3 regions of the Tardiphaga sp. vice304 genome follow, and region 2 is predicted to be linked to each of the others. Evidence: riboswitches for the same ligand, from Rfam matches in the RefSeq annotation. Region 2 holds a riboswitch; each other region holds the start of a gene.

Region 1 (3,972 bases), 1.9 Mb from region 2:
GGCCTCGAGCCGGCCGGAAAACGCGTCGGAGGGGGCCGTCGCGCGGGCGGCGACCACGGCGACGGAGGCCGACACGGCAGGCGGAACAGCCGCGGCGGTCTCCGCCTGCGCCGCATAGCTGGACAGATTGATCAGCGCGGCGCTGCCGCCGATGGTCACGGCGACCAGGGCGATCCCGGTGCCGATCAGGATCTTGCGGGCGATATTCTGGGTCATGGCGAATCCCATCAAGCCTTGGACTCGTTTGAGCCCGGTATTCGGGTAAGATGACTTGGCGCTATGCTGCACCGCACACATCCGTAACGTTCGGTATAGATGGGGGATCGACTTCCGCTGTCAAGAGACATATCTAACGAAAGGTACGAAACTCGTTAGATCTATTCTGGAGGCATCGTCACATGGCCATCATGGGCCGCCCGCGCGAATTCAGTTGCGAACAGGCACTCGACCTCGCCCTGCAGGTTTTCTGGCGCAAGGGCTATGAGGGCGCGTCGATGGCCGACCTGACCGAGGCGATGGGCATCACCAAGCCCAGCCTGTATGCCGCCTTCGGCAACAAGGAAGAGCTGTTTCGCAAGGCGCTCGACCGCTATGTCGATGGCCCCGGCGGCTATTTCCAGGTCGCGCTGACCAAGCCGACGGCGCGCGAGGTCGTCTCGCATGTGTTGTACGAGGCCGCCGACGCGCTAACCAACCCCGCGCACCCGCCGGGCTGCCTTGCCGTGCAGGGCGCGCTGAGCTGCGGCGACGCCGCCGAGACGATCAAGCAGGAATTGATGGCCCGCCGCGCCAAGGGCGAAAGCGATTTGCGCCAGCGCTTTGCGCGCGCGCTCGCCGAAGGCGATCTGCCGGAGGGCGCCGACGCCGCCGATCTGGCGCGCTACATTTCCGCGATGCTGCAGGGCATGGCGGTGCAGGCCGCCGGCGGCGCCGACCACGCGCAGTTGCGCCGCATCGCCGACATGACGATGCGCAGCTGGCCGCCGGTCTGAGCGCCTTTGACACTGAGCGCCTTCGACCTGGACGGTTGCACGCTTCCCGGCGCTGTGCTTCCTGTGATCCGTCATCGGTGCCTCCCGCAAGGAGGTGAAACGGGAATGCGGTGCGGGGATTACTCCCCTATTCCGCGGCTGCCCCCGCAACTGTAAGCGGCCATTTTCGATCCACGACGCCACTGGACCTGAGCAGGTCTGGGAAGGCGGATCGAGAGACGACCGCGAGCCAGGAGACCGGCCGCTGACGAGTTTCAACTCGTTCGACGGTGGGTCGACGGAAGGGGTTATCGATGGCTATCCGGAATCTTGCTGCCGGCACGGCAGCTATATTGGCATTCTGCGCCGGCACCAGTGCCGCGCGCGCGCAGTCGAACTCGCAACAGCTCCCCGAACTCGTGGTCACCGCCGATCGCACCCCGGTGCCGCTCAGCCAGACCGGCAGTTCGATCAGTGTCGTCTCCGGCGAGACCATTGCCACCAGCAATCCGGGCTCGCTGGTCGATGCACTGCGCACCGTGCCGGGTCTCGACATCTCCGAGAATGGCGGCCCCGGCGGCACCGCCAATGTACGCATCCGCGGCGGCAACAGCGGCCAGGCGCTGGTGATGATCGACGGCATCCGCGTCAACGATCCCACCGCTGCCTCCGGCGATTTCGAATTCGCGATGTTCACGCCCTCTGCCGTCGAACGCATCGAGGTGCTGAAAGGACCGCAGAGCGCGCTGTACGGCTCCGACGCCATGACCGGCGTCATCAACATCATCACCAGAAAAGGCGCCGGGCCCGCGCAGGTCAATGTCCGCACCGAGGCCGGCAGCTACGGGACCGCAGTGACCCAGGGCTCGCTGACCGGCTCGAGCGGGCCATGGTCCTACGCCTTCACCGGCGGCGGCCAGCACAGCAACGGCTTCTCGCGCTACGGCTATCGCATCCCCGCACTCGAAGCGCGCTTCCCCAATATGGAGAGCGACAGCTTTGACCGCGTCGGCGGCTCGGCCCGCCTCGGCTATGATGCCGGCGAAGGCCTCCGGCTGGAATCCGGCATCGTCTCGTCGTTCACCCGCTCGGCCTATGATGCCGCTAGCGGCACGTTTCCCGACACGCCATCCGCCGCGACGCGGCTGCTGGAAACCATCTACGGGCGAGCGACCATCGACTCATTCGGCGGGGTACTCACGCACGCCGTCACCGTGTCGAACACCCACACCGAGCGTTCGTTCAACGACGTGACCTACCGCACCAACACGTTGCCACGAAATACGACCTCGACGATCTCCGACTACAATGGCAACAGCCTGGGCGCAGAGTACCAGGCGACGCTGAAGCTCGGCGCCTTCGGCACGCTGATCGCCGGCGCCAAGACGCAGGCCGAGACCGCGCAGACCTCCACCACGGCCCTCCTGCCGATCCCCGGCGCGCAGACGCCGGCCCTCGACAGACGTCAGGATACCAACTCGCTGTTCGCGCTGTGGTCGGTGCCGATCGGCGAACGGCTCACCGTCTCGCTGGGCGGCCGGGTCGACGATGTGGTGGATGTCGCCCGCTTCGAGACCTGGCGCGCGACCGCGGCCTATGCGATCCGCGAGACCGGCACCAAATTCCACGCCAGCGCCGGCACCGGCGCCAAGGCGCCGACCCTGTTCCAGCTTTACGACCGGCAGTATGGCAACACGTCGCTGACGCCAGAAACCAGCTTCGGCTATGACGCCGGCATCGACCAGAGCCTGCTCGGCGGCCGGGTGGTTCTCTCCGTTACCGGCTTCGCCAACGACCTCAACAATCTGATCAACTTTGTCAGCGACGCCTCGCGGCCGAACGGTTACTATGTCAACGTCGCGCGCGCCGAAACCAGCGGGCTGGAGGTCGGCGCCGATGTCATCCTGTTGCCCGGCCTGATGAAGTTCAACGCCGCCTACACCTATCTTCACGCCACGGACCTATCCACCGGCGCAGTGCTGGCGCGGCGGCCGAAGAATTTCGCGCGCTTCGCACTGACTATCACGCCAACGGACAAATGGATGATCGAGCCGCGCGTCACCACCGTGTCGAAGCGCTTTTCCAGCGCCAACCAGGTCGGCCAGGTCGATGCCTATACCCGCGTCGACCTCTACAGCGAGTACCGGCTCGACGCGAACTGGAAGGTGTTTTCCCGCGGCGAGAACCTGCTCAACGAACGCTATCAGGAAGTGCTGAACTTCGGCACCACGGGTCCCGCCGCCTATGCCGGGCTCAACGCCACATGGTGACGTCGATTTCTCCGCAGCGCCGGACTTTTGTTACCATCGCCCTCCTCGGGCTCGTCGTGCTGCTGGCGCTGGGCTCGCTCGGCACCGGCCCCGTAAAAATGTCGCCGCTCACCGTGCTCGACGCGCTGTTCGGTGGCGGCAGCGACGTGCAGCAGACCATCGTGCGCGAGATCCGCCTGCCCCGCGCCATTCTGGCCCTCGCTATCGGCGCCATTCTCGGCCTGTCCGGTGCGGCGCTGCAGGGACTGCTGCGCAATCCGCTGGCGTCGCCGTCTTTGTTCGGCGCGCCGCAATCGGCCGCCTTCGGCGCGGTGTTGATGATCGCGCTGGGCTTGGCCGATGTACGCTCCTGGGCGCTGCCGGTCGCCGGCATCACGATGGCCTTTGTCTCGGTATTCGTGCTGCTCGGCATCGCCGGCCGCAGCGCAGGACTACTGTTGCTGATCCTTGCCGGCCTCGCGATCTCCAGCCTTGCAGGTGCGGCGACCGCGCTGGTGATGAACCTGTCGTCGAATCCGTTTGCCGCGCTGGAGATTGCATTCTGGCTGCTCGGCTCGCTGGAGGACCGCAGCTTTCGCCACGTCGAACTGGCGCTGCCTTTCATAGTGGCCGGCGGCATCCTGCTGATGACCCAGCGCAGCGCGTTCCGCGCGCTCAGCCTGGGCGAAGAAACCGCGCAGAGCCTCGGCGTCGATGTCGGCCGTCTCAGGCTGCTGGTGATCGCCGGCGTT
Region 2 (3,972 bases):
CGACCACGAACTTGGTCTGCGGCATCGGGCCTTCCGCGGCGTCGACGAGCACGATCACACCGTCGACCATCGACAGGATGCGCTCGACTTCGCCGCCGAAATCGGCATGGCCCGGGGTGTCGACGATATTGATCTGGACATCTTCCCAATGCACCGAAGTGCACTTGGCGAGAATGGTGATGCCGCGCTCTTTTTCGATGTCGTTCGAATCCATCGCGCGCTCAACCTGGCGCTGGTTGTCGCGGTAGGTGCCGGACTGCTGCAGCAGCTTGTCCACCAGCGTCGTCTTGCCGTGGTCAACGTGGGCGATGATAGCAATGTTGCGAAGGTTCATAGGTCTTCTTCTGGTTTTACGGTCTGGGTGCCCGGAGCGGTTCAACAAGACAAGTTCGACAAACGGCTTCAAGCCTCACGCTCCCGCGTCGTCGGTTCTGCCTCGTCTGAAAACGCGCTGGGGCAATCCCTCCAAAAGCAAACCCGGCCAGAAGGGGCCGGGTACTCGGACGCGTTGCGGCGCAATATAGTCAGAACGCGCCGGAAAACAAGCAAATCCACTGTTCCGTTACGTGATTTTCGGGTCCAGAACGGTCGCCCACAGCGCCGTATCGTCCCGATCACGCAGAGTCACGGTCATTTGGCCGGTTTGGCCGTCGATTTTGACGTGTCCGAAGAACTGCATCCCGGCCGAGGGCGGCAGGTTCTGCTGGCCCGGACCCGGCGCCTTCACGAATTTCACCTCCGGACCGAAGGTATTGTCCATTGCGCCGGGCCCGAAAGTACCGGCGTGGAACGGGCCGGAAACGAACTGCCAGAACGGCTCGAAATCCTGGAACTGGGCCTTCTCGGGGCTGTAGTAGTGGGCTGCGGTGTAGTGCACGTCGGCCGTAAGCCACACCGTGTTGACGATCCCTGCCGTCTTGATGAAGCGCAGGATGTCGGCGATCTCCAGTTCGCGGCCGCGCGCCGGGCCGTCGCCCTGCGCGATTGCCTCGGAGCCGGTGTGATTCACCGCATCGTTCTCGACGATGATGCCGATCGGCATGTCGGAGGCGATCACTTTCCACGTCGCCTTCGAGGCCAGCAAGGCGCGCTTCAGCCAGGCCATCTGCTCCGGTCCGATGAAATACGCATCCGGCCCATAGCTGTCCTGCAGGTTCGGGCCGTTGGGACCGCGATAGCTGCGCTCGTCGAGCATGAAGACGTCGAGTTGCGGGCCATAGTTCAGCGTGCGGTAGACCCGGCCGGGCTCGGTCGGGTTTGCGCGGATCGGATACATCTCGTGAAAGGCGCGGGCGCCACGCGCGGCGAGCAGCGAGATGTCGCGGACCTTGTAAGAATCCGACAATTGCTTCGACAGCGACCAGTTGTTGGTGACCTCGTGATCGTCCCACTGGCCGAACACCGGGACCGCCGCGTTGAAAGCGCGGACATGCTCATCGAGCAGATTGTATTTGTGCGCGGCACGGAATTCATCAAGCGTTTCGGCGACCTTGGCTTTTTCCGGAACGGTCGTGGTGTTGTTCCAGACCTTGCCATCGCGCAGTTTGGTCTCTGCGGTGATGACGCCGTCGGCATAGATGGTATCGCCGGAATGGATCAGGAAATCCGGGCTATGCTTGCGCATGGTAGCGAAGGTTCTCATGCCGCCGTCCTCGGCATTGATGCCAAAGCCCTGACCTGCCACGTCGCCGCCCCAGACGAAAGAAACGTCGCGCATGTCGGCCGGCGCGGTACGGAAGCGGCCAATGACGGGCTCGCCGACGATGTCGGTGTGCGACAGGTCGCGGAAGTTGACGCGGTAGAAAATGTCCTGCCCGGCCGGCAGATTGTCGAGCAGTAGTTTTGCGGCGAAGTCGCTTTCCGGCAGAGCCGCGATCGGCGGCAGCGCGCGAACGTTCTTGAAGGACTCCGTGGTGGAGACCTCGACCATCATCTGCGCGGCGCGGTCGGCGCGCGACCAGATCATGCCGCTATCCATTCCGATGTCGCCGGACTGCACACCATGCGACACGATCGGCCGATCGGCGGCGCGGCTGAGATAGGGCATCGCGACCAGCGATGCGCCGGTTGCCGCGGCGGTGGAGAGAAAGCGGCGGCGCGAAAGGCGAATGGTCATGCCGAACTCCTGACGCAAGGCTCTGATGAGAACGGCTCTAGGGAAGTTGATTGACGTGGCTGTGACAGGGGGCCGAGCTGCGGTCGCCGGAGTTTGCATGGCGTTGCGGCAACGCCGGCCGGCAATCGCGTTCGCTGGGCAGTGCTGCCCGCCAAGCGCGTTGACTCGTATCGATCGCTCACCCTATCGTGATCGAGACGGTTCCCCTCGGGGATCAAAAGGGAATGCGGTGAGGGCGGAGTTCTTCGGACCGAGTCCCGATTCCGCGGCTGCCCCCGCAACTGTAAGCGGCGAGCCTTTCGCCATCAGCCACTGGACCTCGCGGTCTGGGAAGGCGGTGACAGGCATTGACCCGCGAGCCAGGAGACCTGCCGCCAGTCGTGGTCACACGCGAAGCGCATTGGGCGGGGTGTCCTGGTGGGTGTCGAGCCGTATTTCCCTGGAAGTATGGATCGACCTCGTTCGCGGTGACGTGCCACGTAACCGCGAGTCGATCATGATCTCCGCCCGTTCTGCATCCAGTCGATGCCATCCTTTCCTGTATTCCGTCGCGTTTTCCTGCCTGCTGGTGCCTGCCGCGGGCTGGGCGCAAAGCTCTCCTCCGACCCAATCGCTCGATCCCGTCGTGGTGCAATCGCCCGCCGCCGCCGCAAAACGTCGCGCCGCCACCGGCACCCCCGTCCGCGCCACGCGATCGCGGTCCAACCGTTCGGCGGCGACAAACGCCGCGCCCGTCGAGGCGCCGCGCGGGCCGGCCGGCTTCGCCGCGCCGACACTGAACCTCACCGGCACGACCTCGACCGGCAGCCGGCTCAATTTGACGCGGCTGCAGACCCCGGCCAGCGTCGAGATCATTACTTCCGAGACCTTGGCCGAACGCGGCCAGCAGAACCTGCTCGACGCGGTCACGCAGAACGCCACCGGCATCACGGCGATCGGAGAGCCCGGCAATGGCGGCGTCGCCTTCAGCAGCCGCGGCTTCACCGGCGTCGATTCGGTGAAGACGCTGTATGACGGCACGCGTCTTTATGTCGGATCGGGCACCGTCACCTTCCCGTTCGATACCTGGTCGGCCGAGCATATCGAGGTGCTGCGCGGCCCGGCATCGGTGATGTATGGCGAGGGCGCGATCGGCGGCGCCATCAACGTGATCTCCAAGATGCCGTCGTGGATCCCGCGCAACCAGGCCGAAATCTCGTTCGACAGCAATTTGACGCGCCGCATCGCGGTGGACTCGGGCGGCCCGATCAACAAGGACGTCGCCTACCGCCTTACAGCCACCGGCAACATGTCGGACGGCTGGGTCGACCGCGACAACAATTCGAATGTCGCCATCCACGCGGCGGTACAGATCAAGCAGACCGAGGACATCGTCTGGACGCTCTCCACGGATTACGGCGATCGCAACCCGTCGCGCTATTTCGGCACGCCGTTGATCAATGGCCAGTTCGACGAACGCCTGCGCTTCAAGAACTACAATGTTGGCGACAGCACCATCCGCTTCCAGGACAGCTGGAATCAGGTCAAGACCGAATGGCAGGTCGCCGACGGCGTCTCGATCCGCAACACGCTGTATTATCTGTACAGCAAGCGGCACTGGAAGGAGGCCGAGATCTATACGCACAATCCGGCGACCGGCCTGATCGATCGCGGTGACTATCTCGAGATTTTCCACGATCAGCAACAGATCGGCGACCGCATGGACGCGAGCTTCAAGGGCCATGTGCTCGGCATGGCGAACGAGTTCGTCGCCGGCTTCGACGTCAACCGCATCGAGTTCAAGCACACCAACAATTCGCCCTACGGCGGCTCGTCGTCGGTCAATCCGTTTAGTTTCGACCCCGGCGTGTTTGTCA
Region 3 (3,972 bases), 1.9 Mb from region 2:
CGGACGAGCTGCTCGGCCGCGAGGGCAAGATGATCGACGCCATCGCTCGTATCGGCCGCGGCGCCGATGCGTTTGAAGGCGCGCCGTATCAATTGCCGCTGCAGTGGCCGTTGTCGTAGCCAGGATGGAGCGAAGCGCAATCCGGGGAAGCGCGTTTCAACGAGATCGTCGGCCCCGGATTTCGCAAGGGCTCATCCGGGCTACGGATCACCTCATCGCCGCGACGACACCCAGCAGAAATCCGATCTCGAACACCTGCTCGACCGCACCGAGCACGTCGCCGGTGTAGCCGCCGAGCATGTGGCGCGACCAGCGCGTGAGAACGAATGCCAGCGCCGCGCCGCACAGCAGCCCGACCAGAACGGCGGAGAGCGAAATCAACGCCAGCGGCAGCATTGCGAGCAGCACGACGACAAGCGCGAACCGTAATTCGCCGGAGCGTACCGGCGCTTCTGCGTAGCTGACTTTCATCGCCGCGGTGTTGCCGGCATAGCGCAGGCGGTTCATTACGAAGGCCGGCGCCGCGCGCGCCGCCGCATGGGCTGCGATCAGCGCTGCCGGACCCGCCCACATCGGCATGTCGGAAATCGCCGCGACGCGCAGCGCGACGCCAAGGCCGAGCGCCAGCGCGCCGTAGCTGCCGATCCGGCTGTCTTTCATGATCGCCATCCGCTTCTCGATCGTCCAGCCGCCGCCGAACGCGTCGGCGGTGTCGGCAAGGCCGTCCTCGTGCAGTGCGCTGGTGAGAATGATGCTGGCGGAGATTGCGAGCAGGGCGGCGATCACCGGGCTGACAAACTCGTTGGCGATCAGCAGTATCAGCGCCGATACAAGGCCGATGCCCAAGCCGACCACGGGAAAATACTTCATCGCCCGCGCCAGCCAGTCCGGCGCCGTCGCGCTCGCGGTGTCGCGCACCCGCACGATGGTGAGAAACCGGATCGCGTCGAGCAGCGAGTCGGGCAGGCGCATCAGATGTTTCCTGCGAGCACGTCCTGGAGATCGGCGACATCGGTGATCAGCCGTGCCGCCGCGCGCACCAATGGCACCGCCAGCATCGCGCCGGTGCCCTCGCCGAGCCGCAGGCCGAGGTCGAGCAGCGGCGTCGCGTCCAGCGCCGCCAGCGCGATGTCGTGGCCGCGTTCGGCCGAGCGGTGCGCGAACACGCAATAGCCGCGCGCTTCCGGGCACAGCCGGATCGCCAGCAGCGCCGCCGCGGTGGTGATGAAGCCATCGACGATCACCGGGCGGCGCTGCGACGCCGCACCCAGCACCGCGCCGGCCAGCATGGCGATCTCCAGCCCGCCGAACTCGCTGAGCACGTCGAGCGGCGCGGTGGCCTGGCTGCGCGCCGCGGCCTTGTGGATAGCGGCGCGCTTGCGTGCCATGCCGATATCGTCTTGTCCGGCGCCGACGCCGATGCAGTCGTCAAGGTCGGCCGGCGCCAGGCGATGCAGCAGCAGCGCGGAGGAGGCGGTGTTGCCGATTCCCATCTCGCCCAGCGCGACGATGTCGGCGCCGTTCCTGATCTCGCCGACCGCGATGCGGGCGCCGCGCGTCAGCGCGTCGGCCGCCTCCTGGGCCGTCATCGCCGGCTCGCGCGCGGCATTGGCCGTACCCAGGCGGATCTTGGCGTCGATCAACTGTGGGTGATGCGGCAACTCGGCCGCGACGCCGGAATCGACGACGCGGATCTCGACCCGGCTGGCGGTGGCGAAGGCATTGGCGGTGGCGCGGCCGGCCAGATAGGTCATCACCATCCCGACCGTCACCGCAGCGGGAAATTGCGAGACGCCTTCCTCGACCAGCCCGTGATCCGCGGCGAAAATCAGCAGCACCGCATTGTCGCCGCGCGGCTCGCCGGGATGCCGGATCTGGCCGAGCTGCAGCGCGAGTTCCTCGATTCGCCCGAGCGATCCCGGCGGCTTGGCCTTGCCGTCGATTCGCGCGCGGATCCCGGCCTCAGTCGCCGGATCGAGGGCGGCAATGGCGGGGGGCTGCCAGACAGGCTGGGAATCGGCGGTCATCATTCTGTTCCTTTACGCGACCCACCTGACGCAACACCGGCCGGCAGGTCAACCAAGGTTGACCCCAACGACCTCGCCCGGTAGCGTTGCGAATGATGGTCCTTCCGCGTGGAAGGTGAATAGGGAAGCCGGTGCGGGCGTTCGCGCTCTACTCCGGCGCTGCCCCCGCAACTGTAAGCGACGAGTCCTCGCCGGTGCCACTGGGAATGTCCCGGGAAGGCGGATGAGGGCAATGACCCGCGAGCCAGGAGACCTGCCATCGAAAACTGTGCTTTGGAGGCGTCGTCGGGGCGGGGTGCACCGGACGGGAGCGAGTTGACGGTCATGCCGTCGACGCGACCCAACAAAGCTCGCGGCCCCTTTGAGGGCACGATGGTGAGCCTATGATGGATCGCGACCCCGCCGATATTTTTGGCGAAACCTTGCTGGCCGAACCGCCGCGCGCACATGCGCCGGCCGGTTGCGTCGTGGTCAGCGTTTGTATCACCTGCAAATCTGCCGACGGCAACGCGGTGATCGGCCCGGAAATGTTCGACGCCGTGAAGGCGGCCTTGGGCGAGACGGAGGCCCGCGTGATGGTGCGGCCGGTGCAGTGCCTCGGTGTCTGCAAGCGGCCGGCGACGGTCGCCGTCACCAGTCCGGACGGCTACACTTTCCTGTTCGGCGACCTGCAGACCGAAACCGGCACCGCGGCGCTCTTGTCCTTCGTGCAGTCCTACCAGAAATCCGACTACGGCCTGGTGCCGTGGCGCGAGCGCGCCGACGTGCTGCGCAAGGGCATGGTGGCACGGGTGCCGCCGATGCGCTGGTCGCCCGATGACGGGCGCGCGCCGAAATGAGCGCGCTGGTCACCACACTGGTGCTGGGCGGCGCGCGGTCGGGCAAGTCGGCCTTTGCCGAGGCGCTGATCCACGACAGCAATTTTACCCGCGTGTACCTTGCCACGGCGACGCCCGGCGATGACGAGATGGCCGCGCGTATCGCGCAGCACCGCAAGCAGCGCGGCGACGGCTGGATTACCGTCGAGGAACCGCTGGCGCTGATCGATGCGCTGACCCGCGAGGCGACGCGCGGCCGCGCCGTGCTGGTCGATTGCCTGACGCTGTGGCTGTCCAACCTGATGTTCGCCGACCGCGACCCGGAAGTCGAAGCGCGCCGGCTGGTGCGCTTTCTCGGCGTGGCGCGCTATCCGATCGTGTTCGTCTCCAACGAAGTCGGCATGGGCCTGGTACCGGAGACGCCGCTCGGCCGCGCCTTCCGCGACGCCCAGGGCCGGCTCAACCAGATCGTCGCAGCGGCCGTGCCGCAAGTCGCCTTCATCGCAGCCGGGCTTCCGCTCTGGCTGAAAAATTCCCAGGAGTAATTCATGTCCCGCGTTCCCGTTACCGTCCTCACCGGCTTTCTCGGCGCCGGCAAGACCACGCTGCTGCGATCCTTGCTGACGCAGGCCGACGGCCGCCGCATCGCCGTGATCGTCAATGAATTCGGCGATGCCGGCTTCGACGGTGGCCTCGTCGAGGAATGCGCGGCCAATGCCTGCGCGCCTGGCGATATCGTCGAACTCACCAATGGCTGCATCTGCTGCACCGTGGCCGACGATTTCATCCCGACCATGGACAAATTGCTGTCGCGCGACATCCCGCTGGATGCGATTGTGATCGAGACATCGGGCCTCGCTTTGCCGCAGCCGCTGCTGAAGGCCTTTGCCTGGCCGGCGGTGAAGACCCGCGCCACCGTCGACGGCGTCGTCACCGTGGTCGATGCGCTGGCGCTATCGGAAGGCCGCGTCACGCTGGATGAGGATGCGGTCGCCGCTCAACGCGCTGCCGACGAAGGCATCGAGCATGATGATCCGATCGAGGAAGTGTTCGAGGACCAACTTGCTTGCGCCGATCTCGTCGTGCTGTCGAAGAGCGATCTGGTAACGGCCGAGCAGCTCGTTGAG

What was found. Region 2 has a riboswitch for cobalamin ahead of FNL56_RS02820 (TonB-dependent receptor). Riboswitches for the same ligand answer to the same signal wherever they lie in the genome.
Region 1: it holds a riboswitch for cobalamin, as region 2 does, so the genes downstream of both, FNL56_RS21255 (TonB-dependent receptor plug domain-containing protein) here and FNL56_RS02820 (TonB-dependent receptor) in region 2, are expected to answer to the same signal.
Region 3: it holds a riboswitch for cobalamin, as region 2 does, so the genes downstream of both, FNL56_RS21310 (DUF1636 domain-containing protein) here and FNL56_RS02820 (TonB-dependent receptor) in region 2, are expected to answer to the same signal.

Annotation. Positions count from the first base shown of each region.
Region 1 covers NZ_CP041402.1:4,461,745-4,465,716, forward strand. The annotation lists gene FNL56_RS21245 (efflux RND transporter periplasmic adaptor subunit) at 1-216, opposite strand, end outside; gene FNL56_RS21250 (TetR/AcrR family transcriptional regulator) at 399-992, shown strand; cobalamin riboswitch at 1,051-1,252, shown strand; gene FNL56_RS21255 (TonB-dependent receptor plug domain-containing protein) at 1,286-3,241, shown strand; gene FNL56_RS21260 (FecCD family ABC transporter permease) at 3,235-3,972, shown strand, end outside.
Region 2 covers NZ_CP041402.1:605,990-609,961, reverse strand. The annotation lists gene typA (translational GTPase TypA) at 1-334, opposite strand, end outside; gene FNL56_RS02825 (alkaline phosphatase D family protein) at 563-2,116, opposite strand; cobalamin riboswitch at 2,298-2,506, shown strand; gene FNL56_RS02820 (TonB-dependent receptor) at 2,538-3,972, shown strand, end outside.
Region 3 covers NZ_CP041402.1:4,476,355-4,480,326, reverse strand. The annotation lists gene FNL56_RS21325 (tyrosine phosphatase family protein) at 1-119, shown strand, start outside; gene FNL56_RS21320 (adenosylcobinamide-GDP ribazoletransferase) at 208-972, opposite strand; gene cobT (nicotinate-nucleotide--dimethylbenzimidazole phosphoribosyltransferase) at 972-2,027, opposite strand; cobalamin riboswitch at 2,107-2,302, shown strand; gene FNL56_RS21310 (DUF1636 domain-containing protein) at 2,414-2,866, shown strand; gene cobU (bifunctional adenosylcobinamide kinase/adenosylcobinamide-phosphate guanylyltransferase) at 2,863-3,390, shown strand; gene cobW (cobalamin biosynthesis protein CobW) at 3,394-3,972, shown strand, end outside.